One region of the Paenibacillus sp. FSL R7-0204 genome, then DNA from elsewhere that is predicted to be linked to it. Evidence: riboswitches for the same ligand, from Rfam matches in the RefSeq annotation. Region 1 holds a riboswitch; each other region holds the start of a gene.
The links. A riboswitch is a leader RNA that binds a small molecule or an ion and turns the genes downstream of it on or off. The one in region 1 is predicted to bind cyclic di-AMP.
Positions count from the first base shown of each region.

Region 2: it holds a riboswitch for cyclic di-AMP, as region 1 does, so the genes downstream of both, MKX42_RS16420 (APC family permease) here and MKX42_RS00495 (C40 family peptidase) in region 1, are expected to answer to the same signal.
Region 3: it holds a riboswitch for cyclic di-AMP, as region 1 does, so the genes downstream of both, MKX42_RS11265 (hypothetical protein) here and MKX42_RS00495 (C40 family peptidase) in region 1, are expected to answer to the same signal.

Region 1 is NZ_JBBOCA010000001.1:95,073-100,591, reverse strand. Features, by position in the region: gene MKX42_RS00505 (GNAT family N-acetyltransferase) at 1-411, opposite strand, end outside; gene MKX42_RS00500 (C40 family peptidase) at 657-1,148, opposite strand; cyclic di-AMP (ydaO/yuaA leader) riboswitch at 1,153-1,295, opposite strand; gene MKX42_RS00495 (C40 family peptidase) at 1,683-2,111, opposite strand; cyclic di-AMP (ydaO/yuaA leader) riboswitch at 2,169-2,307, opposite strand; gene MKX42_RS00490 (hypothetical protein) at 2,521-3,354, opposite strand; gene MKX42_RS00485 (M1 family aminopeptidase) at 3,364-5,379, opposite strand; gene MKX42_RS00480 (YwhD family protein) at 5,484-5,519, shown strand, end outside.
Region 2 is NZ_JBBOCA010000001.1:3,690,112-3,695,630, reverse strand. Features, by position in the region: gene murB (UDP-N-acetylmuramate dehydrogenase) at 1-144, opposite strand, end outside; gene MKX42_RS16425 (ABC transporter ATP-binding protein) at 336-1,142, opposite strand; gene MKX42_RS16420 (APC family permease) at 1,329-3,146, opposite strand; cyclic di-AMP (ydaO/yuaA leader) riboswitch at 3,276-3,435, opposite strand; gene MKX42_RS16415 (disulfide oxidoreductase) at 3,662-4,096, opposite strand; gene MKX42_RS16410 (DsbA family protein) at 4,093-4,851, opposite strand; gene MKX42_RS16405 (sensor histidine kinase) at 4,945-5,519, opposite strand, start outside.
Region 3 is NZ_JBBOCA010000001.1:2,547,702-2,553,220, reverse strand. Features, by position in the region: gene MKX42_RS11275 (alpha-galactosidase) at 1-1,803, shown strand, start outside; gene MKX42_RS11270 (flotillin family protein) at 1,938-3,368, opposite strand; gene MKX42_RS11265 (hypothetical protein) at 3,387-3,884, opposite strand; cyclic di-AMP (ydaO/yuaA leader) riboswitch at 4,257-4,439, opposite strand; gene MKX42_RS11260 (TetR/AcrR family transcriptional regulator) at 4,822-5,448, shown strand; gene MKX42_RS11255 (MMPL family transporter) at 5,478-5,519, shown strand, end outside.

The sequences.
Region 1 (5,519 bases):
GAACCCGCATTTCTGGTAAGCGCGGATGGCGCGCTGGTTCCAGGTCAGCACCTCCAGGTCGATCTCACGCTCCGGGTAACGCGACCGTGCTGCCTGCACAATAGCCTTCATGAACAGATGCCCCATTCCATGGCCGCACAGCTCAGGCCGCATTCCGACTCCAAGCCGGACTACCCCCTCCATCGGAAAGAGCTGGGCGAAGCCGCACAGATCCCCCTCTCCATTCACAACCGATACATATTGCCTACTTCGCAGCTGCGGGTCTCCGAACTCCACGCCCAGCGCCTGCATCTGCTCCCAGGACATCCAGCCGTAAATATTATACGGCGGCTTGTAGCTCCACTCACAGATCTCAGCGGCATGCTGCGGCTCCATAGGCACCACATAAAAGGTTAGCGGGGAGCTAATCATTAGGGGAGGCCTCCTTTCAGGGGACATAAATTCATTTCTTCTATTAATTATATACAAAAACAGCCAGTTTCGACGCAAATTCCTTGCGGAAATGCAGAAACTTGACAAACGTCAATAATTATTTTCCAAATGTGCAGAATCGGTGTTTTACAAATATAGAGACGGGTAAGTAATTTTATAGACAAAAAAAGCCCTTCTCCAAGATTTCGGCAAAAATCTCGGAAAAGAGCGTAGGTTACAAAGAATTATTGTACATCATCGTTGTCTTGGGAATCCGAAGCAACAGTCTTGTAGGCATCTGTACTCATGATTCGTTTGGCGCCAACGTAGCGGTTGACGTAATAGCTGTCACTCAGCGAACTGATGGTTACACCACGCGAGGAAGAGGCATGGGCGAATTCGCCGTCACCAACATAAATACCGACATGGGATACGCCCTTACCGCTTGTATTGAAGAATACAAGATCGCCCGGTCTCATCTCGTCACGGGATACAGCAGAGCCCATCTGATACTGGGAGCCGGATTGATGTGGCAGGTTAATGCCGACTTTATCAAAAACATACATTGTAAATCCGGAGCAATCAAACCCGTTAGTAGATGTACCGCCGGACACGTATTTGGTTCCGATGGCTTTGTCGATCACTTTATCCATTTTGGAATCCGCGAAAGCGCTTCCTGCTCCGATGGTGAAGATAATGGACAAGCTTAGTACTGCGGCTGCTAGCTTCTTCTTCAAAAGTAAATACCCCTTCCAATGCCTACGAGGTTAGCTTAAGGGTTCGGTTGAAGGTCCCCTATGACCCCTCTTAGAATAGGAGGTCAATTCACCCAAAGTGGTTCCCCCGTTTCCCTAATTCATTAGGGAACTCGGCACGACTGTTGATTAGGATTAGCGGTTCATTCAATACATGACAAAACCTTTGTTAAAAGCGATTCAATAATTACAAAAATGTTACTAAAAGCTCACTGCGATAATTGTAACAAAGACTAAGGCGCTTGGCAATCACTTATAACATATTAATGCATCTTTTTTGCTGTTTTTTAGAGTTATAGTCCTTTCGAAAGACTCATATCTATGCGCAGGGATTATTTTATATGATTTTTTCTTTGTTTTTGCAAGAAAATGCTGTTTCAAGGCTGCAGATTCGGGTAAAAGGTAGAATAAGGAAAAGGAAAAACCCGGAAATGATTACGGCAATAATCATCCCGGGCTCGTATAAGTTACATTTAGTTGTTAGAGGCTGAAATATTCGGGGTATGCTTCAAGGGGTCAATCGTAAGCGACAGCTTGGTAGGCTGTTGTGCTCATTACTCGTTTGGCGCCAACGTAGCGGTTGGCCCAGTAGGACTGGCTCATCGAACTGATGGTAACACCACGTGAACTCGAGGACTGTGCGAACTTCCCGTTTCCAACATAAATACCGACATGGGACACTCCGTTACCCAGGGTATTGAAGAACACGAGATCACCGGAACGCAGATTGCTCTTGGATACACTTGTTCCAACTTTGAACTGTGCTTTGGAGGTACGGGGCAAGGTAAGCCCGACATTCTTGAACACATACTTGGTAAATCCGGAACAGTCGAAGCCGCTGGTGGTTGTGCCCCCGGTTTTATACGACGTTCCAATAGTTTTTGAAATCACAGTATCCATCTTGGAATCCGCGAAGGCACTGCCCGCTCCGAGTGTGAATACCATCACAAGACCCAGCGCTGCTGCGGTGCATTTTTTCTTGAAATTCTGACTAATCAAAAGATGTACTCCTTCCAGGGCCTGCGAGGTTAGCTTAAGGATTCGGTAGAAGGTTCCCCTATGACCCCTCTAAAGCGAGATCAATTCACCCAAAATATGGTTCCCCCACTTCCCGGTGCAGGGAATTCGGCGTTTTATGCACCAGAACAGTTACTTATCGGCATTGATTAAATTGCAATAGTTACGGAAGATTTTGCTTGAAAGATTACAAGTTTGTTACTACTAGTACAGCCATCATTGTATCAGAGGATTTATCCTTTTGCAAATGCTTTTGTCCTCCGGTTCAAGCAAAAAAGAGTCCTGCTCCCGGATAGAGGGGCTGTGACTCTCTTTAGTATGCCGCTTCAGCAGCTTATTATTGTGGAAATGATTTATTGGACCAAAGGTGGTACTGGGCAGCGATTCCCCACATATCGAACAGCGTGGAGGGCAGCGGAGCTGCCTGGCGGAGCATAAGGGCCGGCAATCCGGGATAGAACAGAGCAGAGGCGCTGCAGAGCAGAATTACGGCCAGGCTTCCCGCCCCCAGAATGATGGATATACCTATGGAAGGCATCAGCACCTTCAGGCAGATCAGCAGCGAAGAGAACATGCCGGTACCTGCGGTATAGCCGAACTGCATATAGAGAAGAAGCTTGCGCACAAGGAAGAGATAGAGCAGCCAGCCCAGAACATAAGGCACCAGCTTGAGCAGGAGCTGAACATCGAGAACGCCGCTGAGCAGATGACGGTACATACGCGGAAGCAGCCAATAGAGCGGCAGGAGGGTTAGCGCCCATTCGATGAGGCTGAACACCAGCACCGGCAGCCCATATTTTCTCATTCCGGGAAAAAAGAACAGTCCCCGCGCTCCGTCGCGCTCCTGGTGAAGCTCGTGCAGCAGCCCTGCGCGGATAAAGGGAGTCACCAGCAGCCTTAGCACTGTCAGCGCCAGCAGCATCCACAGCCAGTGCTGAACGGCAGGGTCGGTGCGCAGCGCGGTCTGCCCTTCGATATAATACAGCAGCCTGCCTATTCCGCTGCCGCCGGCATTCGCATCCGGGTAGCGGAGCAGGACAGGGACAACCGCGCTTTTAATGAATTTGTACAGGAAATATCCCCAGAACAGCCGGTAGATAAATAGCAGAATCAGTATATAGAACTGCTCTTTCATGCTGATCCAACCGCGGGCAATTGAACTTTTCACCATTCCTTCACCTCACCAGACAAGAGTTCCGAGCAGGGTTTCAAGCAGAGTTGAAGCACTAAGCGTCCAGCGGGAGAGTGTACGCGGCTCAAGCTCCGCCATTCTGAAATTATTTAGATGCCTGCTCTCCAGCAGAATGGAATGCCCCGGATCGATCTCTGCGGAGACCAGCGGCGCTTTATATGCTAACTCAAAGGAGGTAGCCTTACCCTCGCCATTCCAGTATTGCTGAACAGTGTACCCGTCTGCGAAGGTGAATTTCACGGGAACATCGGGGTACAGGCTGCCCTTATTACTTACATCTACCACAGCGTTATAGCGGCTGCCCCCGCCGTCACTGTTGTCCTGTCCGACCGTAAGCCTGATATCGTCAACTGCGAAGTCGGGTGCACCTCCGCTATAGACATACCGTTCAAAATAAGTCTGCCAGGATTGCTTGGTCACTTTCTCTACAACCTTCTGGAAATCAGCGGTGGTCGGATGCTGGAAGCGGTATTTGCGGGCATAGGCGGCGAGGATGGCATCCATATTCTTGGTCCCGGCGATGCGTTCGATATCCTTCAGCACCAGCTTGCCCCGGATGTATACATTGCGCGTGTAGGCATCATCACCGGTGTATTTCCAGGCCTCCAGCTTAAGCGGCTGTGAAGAGGAGACCAGGCTGGACTGCAGCGGCAGGCTTGAGACCACACCGTATTCCTGTTCCATCATCCGGTCTTCGGCATACGAGGTGAAGCTCTCATCAAGCCAGGCTTCTTCGAATTCATTGCTGGCCACCAGGCCGTAGAAATATTGGTGCCCGATCTCGTGGATGATCGTGCGCTCCAGGGAGGTGCCTGGTGTAGTGTCCGTGGCGCCGAAGGCGGTAATCAGGGTCGGATACTCCATTCCTCCCGCCCCGTTGCCGGACTCCGGCGGGACAACAATCGATAAGGTGGAATAAGGATAAGGACCGTACCACTTGCTGAATGCCATCAGTGCAGCCTCAGCCGCCTGGAAATAGCGCTCCTGGAGATGCTTGTGCAGCGGGTCCAGATAGAGCTTAATCTTCACTCCAGGCACCTGCGGCGCGGAGAATGCCTTCTCGGCAACCACGAAATCAGGCGATGCCGCCCAGGCGAAATCGTGGACGTCATCTGCATAGAACTGATAAACCTTGCGCCCCTTTACAATCTTGGCGTCCCTCACCGGAAACCCGGTTGCGGCGACCTTATACTCGGGCGGGACAGAAATGGATACATTGTAAATCCCAAAATCACTGTAGAACTCGGAGTTGCCGTGGTATTGATGCAGGTTCCAGCCTTCTTCCTTGAGTCCTCTTCTGCCGGCAGGCTCATAGACGCTAAGCTTCGGAAACCACTGGCCGGCCATCACGAAGTCGTCAGCGGTTCCCATCCGGGCGAAAATTTTGGGCAGCTTGACCTCAAATTTAAGCCTTACCGTCACGCTCTCACCGCCGTTCACCGGCTGCGGCAGATGGACCTTGAGCAGTGTTCTGTCATTGACATTGCCGTCGTCCGGTTGCACATATTGTGTGCGCTGCATCAGCGAGACGCCTTCGGAGGTCCGCAAATCTGTCAGGGTAATGCTCCCGTAACCTCCTGCAGGCATGGTGTCACCGCGAAGCGTACCCCCGGACTCCTTCATGAAGGTGGTGCTGGCGGATGCGAATGCATTGGGATACAGATGAAAGTAGAGCTCCTGAACCGGCTTTGCGCCCGGATGGGTCCAGGTCAGTGTCTCGGAGGCGACCAGGGTCTCCTTATCGGGCAGGAGCTCCACATCCATGTGATATTCAACCACACGCTGGCTTAAAGCCTCTGTCTCCGATGTGTAGATCGTATCTGAAAGATCGGACTGCACGGGCTGCTGCCGGGGGACAATGGCGGGGGACTTGGCCTCTTTTGGAACAGAGGCAGTCCATACGGCAGGGCTATGCCCTGACAGAAACCATATTCCGCCTCCAAGCAATGTGAGGACAGCCAGAACTGCGAAGATGAGGGTATACCTTAATGAATGTGGCTTCATACTATGATTCCTCCCGTGACAAGCATCTAGGGGATGTATATGTTTGCAATCGCCGCATTATTAGCTAAAATTAAATAATTAGTGAATGGAAAGGATGTGCACATGTGGATAACGTACAACCGGAGGGCAAAAAACAAATT
Region 2 (5,519 bases), 3.6 Mb from region 1:
CTCTTCATATGTAACAGGAGCAGCCAAAATATCTGCTTCGCCGCCCATGCGGGTATAGACCAGATTCTTAAGGCTCTCCCGGCGTTTCAGTGAGCCTGCTGTAACAAGCGGCTGCAAATCCTCATATATGTTGTCAATATTCATTCTTCATGCTCCTAACTCTATAAACAAGATAATGGTCGTGCTCGCTGCCGGTTAATTACGGCTTCAGCAACCACAACTTTAACAACGAACAGGCTCCCTTGTCAATGACAGGAGCCTGTTACGAAGCTGCATACAGCATTATTATGTTTCGAAATTCCCAATTATACCCTATTCGCCAGCCGCTCCTCCTCCTACAGCCCGGCTGCTTTGTACGCAGCCAGCTCATAAGGCAAACACAGCGGCACACCTGTACGCGGATCAGGTACAATATCCGCCTCAATGCCGAATACCTCACGCAGCACCGCCGGTGTCATTACCTCGTTCGGAGCGCCTTCGCTGATCACATTGCCGGATTTGATCGCTACCATGTGCTGTGCGTAACGGGAGGCATGGTTCAAATCATGGACAACCATAATGATCGTCCGGCCTTCCTGCTCATTCAGCTTCTGCAGCAGCTGAAGCACCTCCAGCTGATGGGCCATATCCAGGAAGGTCGTCGGCTCATCAAGGAACAGAATATCTGTCTGCTGTGCCAGTGCCATGGCGATCCAGGCCCGCTGCCGCTGTCCGCCGGAGAGGCGGTCAATCGGCCGGTCACGGAATTCATTCATGCCGGTCAGCGCAATCGCATCGGCAATAATGCTGCGGTCTTCAGGCGTCAGGCTGCCGAAGCCCTTCTGATGCGGATACCGTCCATACCCTACCAGCTCAGATACCGTTAAGCCGTCCGGGGCAGTAGGATTCTGCGGCAGAATCGCCAGCTGGCGGGCCACCTCTTTGGTGGAGAGATTGTGAATAGACTTCCCGTCAAGCATGACACTCCCGCTCTTCGGCTTCATGATCCGGGCCATTGTCTTCAGAATCGTGGATTTCCCCGAGCCGTTCGCCCCGACAAGCGCCGTAATCTTCCCTGTCGGAAGCGACAGGTTCAGCCCCTTCACAATCATAGTCTCCGCATATCCGATGCTCAGCTGCTCTGTATTTAAACGTTCCGACATGATAACACTCCTCGTATAAATGTAATGGAGCAAGGCTCCTCTATTATAATTTAGCTATAAAACAGACAAGCTCATTTATTGCTTATAGATTGATGATATTGATTCTCATTATCTCTGTCAACTAAAACGTAAAAACGGCCGCCTCCGCATGAAGCAGAAACAGCCGTCTTCCTATAATCTTCTATATTATTTATGCAGATGGAAAGGAACCGTGGCGATGACAATGTCCTTCTGATTCATCAGATATGAACGGATGAACAAGCTGGTCTGATTATGCAGCACCGCCTGCCACCAGTGCTTGGTCACGAATTGCGGAATCAGGACGGTAATATGATCCGTTGAAGAGGTCTTCCACTCTACTGTATCGATGAACTTCACCAGCGGGCGGATAATGCTGCGGTAGCGGGAACGCAGGACGATCAGGCGTACGCCGGGGTTCCACTCCTCCCACTTCTGCTCCATCTTGTGAATCTCTTCTTCATCGAAACCTACATATACAGCGACCACATTATCCGTCAATGACTTCGCATAGCTGATCGAATGCAGTACAGCGCGGGTCACACCGGCGACCGGAACGACTACGGTGCTTCCTTTGATACAAGGCTTATCGGTTGCCGGACAAATCCGCAGCTGATCGGCAATATTCATATAATGACGGTGAATCCGGTGGAACACGATAATGACGACCGGCAGGAAAATGAAGGCCATCCACACGCTGGAGAATTTGGTGATGATGAAGATCATGGTGATCGTTAACGTGGTGAGCATCCCGACCGTATTCACGGCGAACTTGCTCTGCCAGCCTTGCGGCTTCGTTCTGTACCATTGGACCATCATGCCTAGCTGCGACAGCGTGAACGGAATGAATACCCCTACTGCATATAATGGGATGAGTCCTTCTGTATTCCCGTGAAATGCCGCTACCAGCACTGCCGACATCACGCCGAGGAAAATAATACCGTTGGAGAAGCCCAGCCGGTCGCCGCGCACCATGAAGGCATGGGGCAGATATTTGTCTTTGGCGAACATGAACGCCAGCAGCGGGAAGGCTGAGTACGCCGTGTTGGCTGCCAGAAACAGGATAACCGCAGTAATCCCCTGGATGAAGAAGTACAGTCCGCCGCGCCCGAAGGTAGATTCGGTAATCTGTGAGACCACGGTAGCCTTCTCATCGGGCATGATGCCGTACCAGTAAGCGAGCAGCGTAATGCCCGTGAACATCACCCCGAGAATGAGGCCCATGAGCATCAGCGTTTTAGCTGCATTTTTCTCCGCCGGTGCTTTGAAGTTAGGAATGGCATTGGAGACTGCCTCAACCCCGGTCAGAGCCGAACAGCCGGAGCTGAAGGCCTTCAGCAGCAGGAACATACTCACGTTCGATACCGCCGAGCCAATCTCAGGAACGTGGGCATGGGCGCCGCCGGTCATATATTTGAAGACCCCCGAGATGATGAGCACGAAGATGGAAACAACGAACAGATAGACAGGGATGGCGATGAACGAAGCCGATTCGGTCACCCCGCGCAGATTAACAATCGTTAAGAGTACGATAACAGATACCGCTATGAGGACACTATGATTATGCAGATTTGGAAAAGCTGAAGTGATCGCATCTGTCCCCGCCGAGGCGCTTACCGCCACCGTCAGAATGTAATCCACCAGCAGCGAGCCGCCGGCCAGAAGCCCCGTATGCACCCCAAGATTGGTTTTGGCTACAATATAAGCACCTCCGCCCTGCGGATAAGCGAATATCGTCTGCCGGTAGGACAGGATCAGAATGGCCAGCAAGCCCAGTACGGCTAATGCGATTGGCAAGGAGTACCAGATAGCGGTGAATCCGGCGGCCACCAGTACAATCAGAATTTGTTCTGTTCCGTAGGCTACAGACGAGAGTGCATCAGAAGACAGGACAGCCAGTGCTTTCACCTTGGATAACTTTTCATGATCGAGTTCGTTCGACTTCATCGGACGCCCGATCAATAGTCGTTTAACCTTGCTTACCATTGTAGTAACAGTTCCTCTCTTGGTTAAGTTGAAACGGGCTTTCCCTGCGCTGTTTTCATAAGTGGATTTCATAAATGCAGGCACCAAAATAAGCATACGGAAATGATCCGCATGCCTTCGAGTGCATGGTCATTATCCCACTGCTGGCTTACGAGGTTAGCTGGCGGATTCGGACTGTGGTAGCCCTACGGTTACAGCCCTTGCGGCCTGCTCCGATTCACCCCTTTTGGCCTTGGCCAAAGTGTGGTTCCCCCGTTTTTCCTTCCGGAAAATTCAGCGCATATTCAACTTCTCACAAGGACTAATATTAAGCTACAATGCGACTTCCGTAAAGCGTGGAAACAAATGAAAAAAGAATGAAAAGCACTCAAAACAACCAAATTCATCATCCGGTATGTCTTGATCTTTCATTCTCTTTCATTATCCCTTTAACACGTGATTTTACAGGGTTTTTGTATATTATTTTTCACTAAAATTAAGGGCATTCTCTTCTCTTCCTTCTGCCCCTCAGCTTCTTACTCCGCTGGCTCCTCTTTGCGTCCTGTCCAGAGCAGAATGGAGATTAAGGCAAAGGCTATAAGTGCAAGCAGAGGGACCGTTACAAATCCGAACCAATTCAGATAATCCTTGTTGCACGGTACGCCGATGGTGCAGGGAAGCACCTTGCTGAGCGCCGGAATTTTCTGCTCTGCATAATGATAAATAGAGATACAGCCGCCGATCAGACTAAGAGGAAGCACATAAGGAATGATCCGCTTGTCCGCCCGGTAGGTGGCGATCCCCAGCAGGAACAGCTGCGGGTACATGAAGATCCGCTGGAACCAGCACAGCTTGCAGGGCTCGTAATGCAGGACCTCACTGAGATACAGGCTGCCCGCTACAGCTACCACACAGACGAACCAGGCCAAGTACAGACAATTACGCCGGCAGAAGGCAGAGAAGGCGGTCATTGGGCGGCCCCTGTTCCCGCTGCTGCTGCCTGAATCTGGGCGTCAATCGCCTCCATATTGAACGGCTCTTTCACCTTGATGCCGTTCACGAACAGGGATGGCGTATTCGTTACGCCTGTATCGGTGCCCAGCTTAATATCCCGGTCCAGCTCCTTCTCATAGGTACGGTCATCAATATCCTTGCGCATCAGGTCATAATCCACCGGCAGCTCCAGCTGCTTGGCAAGACTCACCATGAAGTCAGGTGTAGCCCACTCCTTATCTTCATTTCCCTGATTGGCATAGATCGCATCGAAATACTTCCAGAACGCTTCCTGGTTCTGATGATACACCGATAACGCTGCCAGGGAGGCCGTTCTGGAATCCGTGCCGAGGAAGGCCAGATTCACGAAATAGAAGGCTGCTTTATTTTGGTCCACATAACCTTGAACGATCTGCGGTTTGATCACACCGGTGAACTGGGCGCAAGCCGGGCATTTGAAATCGCCGAATTCCACAATTTTGACCGGAGCATCCTCCTTGCCAAGCCGCATCATTTCGCTGTAATTGAAGGCAACCGGCTTACTGTCTGTACCGGCAGGCGAAGAGTCCTTCGAAGCCAGCATGAATAAGCCTACAAAAATAATAACGACAATAGCTACCGTACTCACGATCAGAATTCTCGTTTTCTGCTTCTGCTGTTCCTGCTCTGCCCTGCGCTTCTCCTGCTTGCTCATCTGGGGAGCCATGACATTGTTCTTTTTTGTTTTGCTCAAAGAGAGTTCCTTTCCGTCCTCAGGACTGTCGTGATAAAAGAATAGTTACTTTCAAATTATATAATGTTAACTCTCTTGTTGGCAATCGCTGTCTTATACGGCTTCGTTCTCGTCTGCTGGCTCCCCTTCCCCGGTATCCTTGCCGAAGAATATCTCCGGGGAATGCTCCTGCGACTGCAGCTTAATCCTGAAGAAGAATTGTGTGCCGCCACCCTCTGCCGGTTCTGCCCAGATCTCCCCTTGCATCAGGTCTACCAGCTTCTTGCAGATCGCAAGACCCAGACCCGTGCCGGGGTATTTGCGGGTATGCGACCCGTCCACCTGGGAGAAGGACTGGAAGAGCAGCTGAAGCTTATCCGGGGAGATACCAATGCCGGTGTCGCGCACCATGAATTGCAGCGCCTGAGCGGTCTCCCTGACGCCATAGGACTCCACCTTCACCGTTACCGTACCGGATGGCGTGAATTTCACCGCATTGCCGATCAGATTGATCAGAATCTGGCGGACACGCGCAGCATCCCCGGTGAACTTGTCGGGAAGCCCCTCTTCGATTACAAGCTCCAGAGATAACGGCTTGTCTTGTGTGCTCACCGTGAACAGATCCATACAACCTTGGAGCAAAGCCTTCAGCCCGAAAGTATCTTTGTTCAGCAAGAGGCCATCCGCCT
Region 3 (5,519 bases), 2.5 Mb from region 1:
CGCTTCGAGCATAACGGCGAAGCCCCGCTCCGGCTGGAGCAGGCGCTTAGCGCGTCGGTGGATTTTGCCGATTCCGCATATGACACCCTGCATCTGAGCGGCGCATGGGCCAGAGAGCGCCATGTTCAGCGCCACCCGCTTAACCCCGGAGCCGCGCTGTCCCTGGAGAGCCGCCGCGGATCAAGCAGCCATCAGGTCAATCCCTTCCTCGCGCTTCTGCGCCCGGGTACAGACGAAGATCAGGGTGACGTCTATGGCTTCAGCCTCGTCTACAGCGGCAGCTTCAGTGCTACTGCTGAAGTGGAGCAGTTCGGACAGACCCGTGTAAGCCTCGGAATTAATCCGTTCGACTTCTCCTGGCTGCTGGAGCCGGGCCAATCCTTCCAGACCCCAGAGGCTGTGCTTGTCTATTCCAGCGAAGGCATCGGCGGCATGTCGCGAACCTATCACCGGCTGTACCGGACCCGGCTCTGCCGCGGTGTTCACCGTGATCAGGCCCGGCCGATTCTGGTCAACAACTGGGAGGCGACTTACTTCGACTTCAATGCGGACAAAATCGCGACCATCGCCAAAGCAGCAGGCCCGCTCGGCATTGAGCTATTCGTCCTTGACGACGGCTGGTTCGGCAGACGCGACAAGGATAACAGCTCACTCGGCGACTGGTTCGAGGACCGCCGCAAGCTGCCTGAAGGTCTGGCGGATCTGGCAGACCGGGTCAACAAGGAAGGTATACAGTTCGGTCTATGGGTGGAGCCGGAGATGGTCTCGCCGGACAGTGAACTGTACCGCAAGCACCCGGACTGGTGCCTGCATGCCGAAGGACGCCGCCGGACGGAAGGCCGCAACCAGCTGATCCTGGATCTCTCCCGCCCGGAGGTATGTGACTATCTGTATGAGACGCTAAGCGCGGTCTTTTCCAGTGCCCCGATCCGCTATATCAAGTGGGACATGAACCGCAATATGACCGAGATTGCATCGGTGAAGGCCGCCCCGGACCGGCAAAAAGAAACAGCCCACCGCTATATGCTCGGCCTGTATCATCTGCTGGAGCGCCTGACCTCGCGCTTCCCTGACATTCTGTTCGAGAGCTGCTCCGGCGGCGGCGGCCGGTTCGATCCGGGTATGCTGTTCTATATGCCTCAGACCTGGACCAGCGACAACACCGATGCGGTTGAGCGTCTGGCGATTCAGTACGGCACAAGCATCGTCTACCCGGCCAGCAGCATGGGCGCGCATGTATCTGACGTTCCGAACCATCAGGTGGACCGCATTACCTCCCTCGCTACACGCGGCGATGTGGCGATGAGCGGTAACTTCGGCTATGAGCTGGACCTCACCAAGTTCACCGAAGCCGAGAAGGACCTGGCCGCCCGGCAGATTGCCCAGTACAAGGAGATCCGCACACTGGTGCAGCAAGGGGATATGTACCGTCTGCTGAGTCCGTTCGAGGGTAGCGGCGAGACTGCCTGGATGTTCGTCAGCGAGGACAAGACCGAAGCCTTCGTCGCTTACTTCCGTGTACTCGCAAGACCTAATCCGCCGATTTCACGCCTTACGCTCAAGGGACTGAACCCGGAGCTGGATTACGTCATTGAGACCGGGGCTGCCGGCAGCAACGGGCATGTCCACGGTGGCGCAGAAGCTTCTGCGCCAGCTGGAGGCGATAGCTCCGGTCCGTTCCAGACGGCCTTTGACAGCACCCCGCTCGGCGGCGACCGCCTGATGCGCATGGGCCTCGTGGTCTCCGACCTGCGCGGAGATTACGCAAGCTGCACTTACCGTCTGAGAGCGGTACAGCGCTGATCTACAGCTTCAGACATACCATAGGCGTCAGCCTCCTTTTGGAGATTGACGCCTGTTTTTTTGTGGAGAGATGCAGTCAGGAAGGGGCTAGCTGCCGTTTCATTAACTACTTACTGCCTCCCCCTGCTCCTCTTCTACTCCTGTCCATGTTCATGATCCCGGCCAAGTAACCCGCTGAGCGCCTCTGTTACATTCATGCCGGTCAGCGTCTTGGTCAGCTCAGGCACCTGGGCCATGATTTTGGCGATATCGCCGGTAATTTTGTTTACGCCTGAGGAAGCCCCGTCCTGGGAGATGACGGTGATTTTATCTACCTTGGCCAGCGGGGAAGCGATTTTCTCAGCCAGCTCCGGCAGGATTTTCAGGAATTCCACAGTCAGGGCCGCTTGAGTGAACTGTTTGTACGCCTCAGCCTTCTTCTGCAGTGCTCCCGCTTCCGCCGCTCCGGCGAGCTGGACGATCTCCGCATTCGCCTTCCCTTTTGCCAATTCCGCCTCCGCTGTTGCCAGTCCGCGCTTGGTCGTCGTAGCTGCTTCAGCTTCCGCCTCCAGAATCTGCCGCTGCTTGGCGGCTTCCGCTCTCATGATCGTTGCCTGATTCTCCGCCTGGGCAGGCTTGATCACCGTTGCCTCCAGCTCCCGCTGTCTCAGCTCGACCTCGATCTCCCGGACTGTGCGGTTGGCTTCGGCCTCCATCTGAGTGATTTTCACCTGCTCCGTAACCAGGGACTGCTTGATCTTGTTCTGCTGCAATTCGTACGCCAGATCCGCCTGCGCCTTCTTCACTTCTGTCTCCAGCTTGAAGTCCGCCTGCTTAATATTCAGCTCCTTCTCGAACAGGGATTCCTTCGCACGGGCGGCGGTTCCCGCTTCTATGGTCGCCTGATGGGCATTGGCTTTGGCAATGGAGGATTCCTTCTCCGCTTCGGCCTGCTTGATCTGTATGTCGCGTTCGGCTTCGGCCTTGGCAATACTGGCGTCGCGGCGGATACGCTCAATTTCGGGCACGCCCATATTGTCGATGTACCCTTTGTCGTCGGTAATCTTTTTGATGGTGAAGCTGACCACCTCCAGCCCCATTTTGTCGAGGTCCTCCGAGCAGGTCTCCCGCATCTTGCTGTTGATTTCGTCTGGGGTCTTGAGTATAGATTCTACACTGAGCTGGCCGATCAGGCCGCGCAGATGACCCTCCACCGAATGCAAAATAATCGTCTCACGGTCCTCTTCCGGCCGGTCAATGAACTGCTCACTGGCGGTGAGAATAGCGGTTGGATCGCTTTTTATCTTAATCTGGGCTACGGCCTCCAGGTTCAGCTTGATGCCTTGACGGGAGAACATGGCCTGCGCCGGGATCACATCGAAGCTCATCAGCATCATGGAGATGGTTTTATTGTTCTGGAAGCCGGGGATGACGAACGTCCCGCCGCCCTGGACCACTCTTTTGCCGCCGAGGCCGTATACGATCATGGCCTGATTGGGCGGAACCTTTTTATACGCGGTCACAATACTGGTTAACGCCAGCAGAATCACAACAACAATAGCTCCGGTTACATATAAAATTAACATTTGCTCCGACACTCCCCGTTAGTTTTGTTCCATTTCCCGTTCGAACAGGGTGACCGCTGCGATCCCCTTATCCGTCTTCACAATAATCACCCGATCGCCGCGCAGCAGTGACTGGCCGGATCCGGCCCGCACGCCGATGGAGCGCATGGTCCCGTGCAGCACATACTTCATCTCTCCCACGGCCCCATCCGCTGCGGCGATACTGATATAGCCGAGCTGGCCAGCCGGATCATAATCCAGTTCACTCATACTGCTGTCATACCGGGTCATCACCCGGGCCAGTACCGTGTAGAGCAGGATGCCCGGCAGCAGGGCGATCAAGGTACAGACCAGTACCACGGCGAGCAGCTGCATCCCGCTGTACTTGACAAGCATATACCCCGTGCCGCCCCAGACGGTGACAAACACCATCAGCGGAAGAATCGGCAGAAAGCCCGGCCCCCCGGTATCACCTCCCCCGACATGCAGGTGGCCTGCCAGGCCGTGTCCATGAATGCTGCCGCTTAGGATAAGCACGAGGCCAACCCAGAAGCAGACGATAAATACAGTAGCGATGGTAACCCCCTCCTTTCAATGTAATATGGCTATAAGAAAACTGACTGTAGTGGCGATGCGGAAACTGACTATTGTGGTACATAAACTGAATAACTAGTGTTGTTATAAGATTCAGTTGTGCTTCCACCTGTCACTATTGCCCCTAATTTCCACTTTAGGCTGCTTGGTTGTGTATGGCAGAGGCGCAATTGGATTCAGGGGCACTTGTGCTCTTCATTTCCGTATCCAGCCCATTTTCAGGGCATTCAGTGGGATTAATCCCCTTCCCTACACAGCAAAAAGACCACAGCAGCAGCAGGGCTCTCCGTGGTCGGTTACTCGATCATGGCGCTCATCCTCTCTCTTCGAGGCTTACGGGGTTAGCTGACGGATTCGGGCAGCGAGATTGCCCTACCTCACCAGAGCCATAGTAGCACACTGGCAAGGATTCACCCCGGGTACTCAGCAGCCTATCCTTAAGCCGCCTGCACCAGTTGGTTCCCCCGTTCCCGTTACGGAATTCAGCCATTTCAAGAACAGTGTCATTTCATTCGGTTGTTGATTGAATCTTACGCCTGCAGCCATTTAATGTAAAACCTCACGGATGACAAAAGAAGTCAATAATGCTGTCCCTTCGTGAATGAAGGCGCATTCTTCAGCTCTGCTCTTATCCGCCCGGGGATTTGCTCGCGCTATCGTCTGTTTACACCCATGTTACTCTTCCTCTCACGTACTTCCCACTGCCCTCCTAACTTAATCCCCTAACCCTACTTTTCTTCCTCAGCCCATTACTCCAAATTTAAAATATTCACATTTCCGTCACTCGATGCTCATTGTGCAATCTTTCCCTTTGAGCAATAATAGAACCTATAGATTCTATAGGGCTTATAGCTCTTAGGGAAAGGAGGAAGGTTGAGATTTGAATTCCAAACTGAATTTGCGGGACAAAAAAAAGGAAGCCACCGCCTACGCCTTAGCTGTAGCGGCCTTCGAGCTTGCGCTTGATAAGGGTATGGACGGCTTCATCGTGGACGATATTGTCCAGAAAGCCGGGTATTCCCGGCGGACTTTTGCGAATTACTTCTCCTGCAAGGAGGAGGCGGTAGCTGCCTATTTCATTGGCATGATTGCTGTCCAAGAGAAAGAGGAAGAGCATAACCCGCTGGCTGCTCTGGCGCCGGATTCTACACCGCTCGATGCCCTGTACAATCTGCTGAAGCTGCAATTCACCTCGGAGTTCCTGCATAAGCTGCGGCAGTTCGTCTCCCTGGCGAATCAATATCCGTCCCTGGAGCCTTACATTCTCAATGTCTTCCGGCATTTGCAGATCACCGCCCAGGAGACACTGGAGCAGTTCACCCGTGGACGGTATGCCGATGGATATACCCACCTGCTGGTAGGTGCCGTCTATGGGGCCTTCGTGCCTATCCTGGACGGACGGCTGAACGTCATGCTACCGGGTGAGCAGCAGAGCGGGGACTCCGGGGCTATGCCGTTTGACCAATACCTGAATTCCATGTTTGCTTATTTACGCAACGGCTTCTAAATTCACAGATAAAGAGGAGTAACCATTACATGTCTACCTTTCTATACCGCTTAGGAAAATCTGCTTATGCC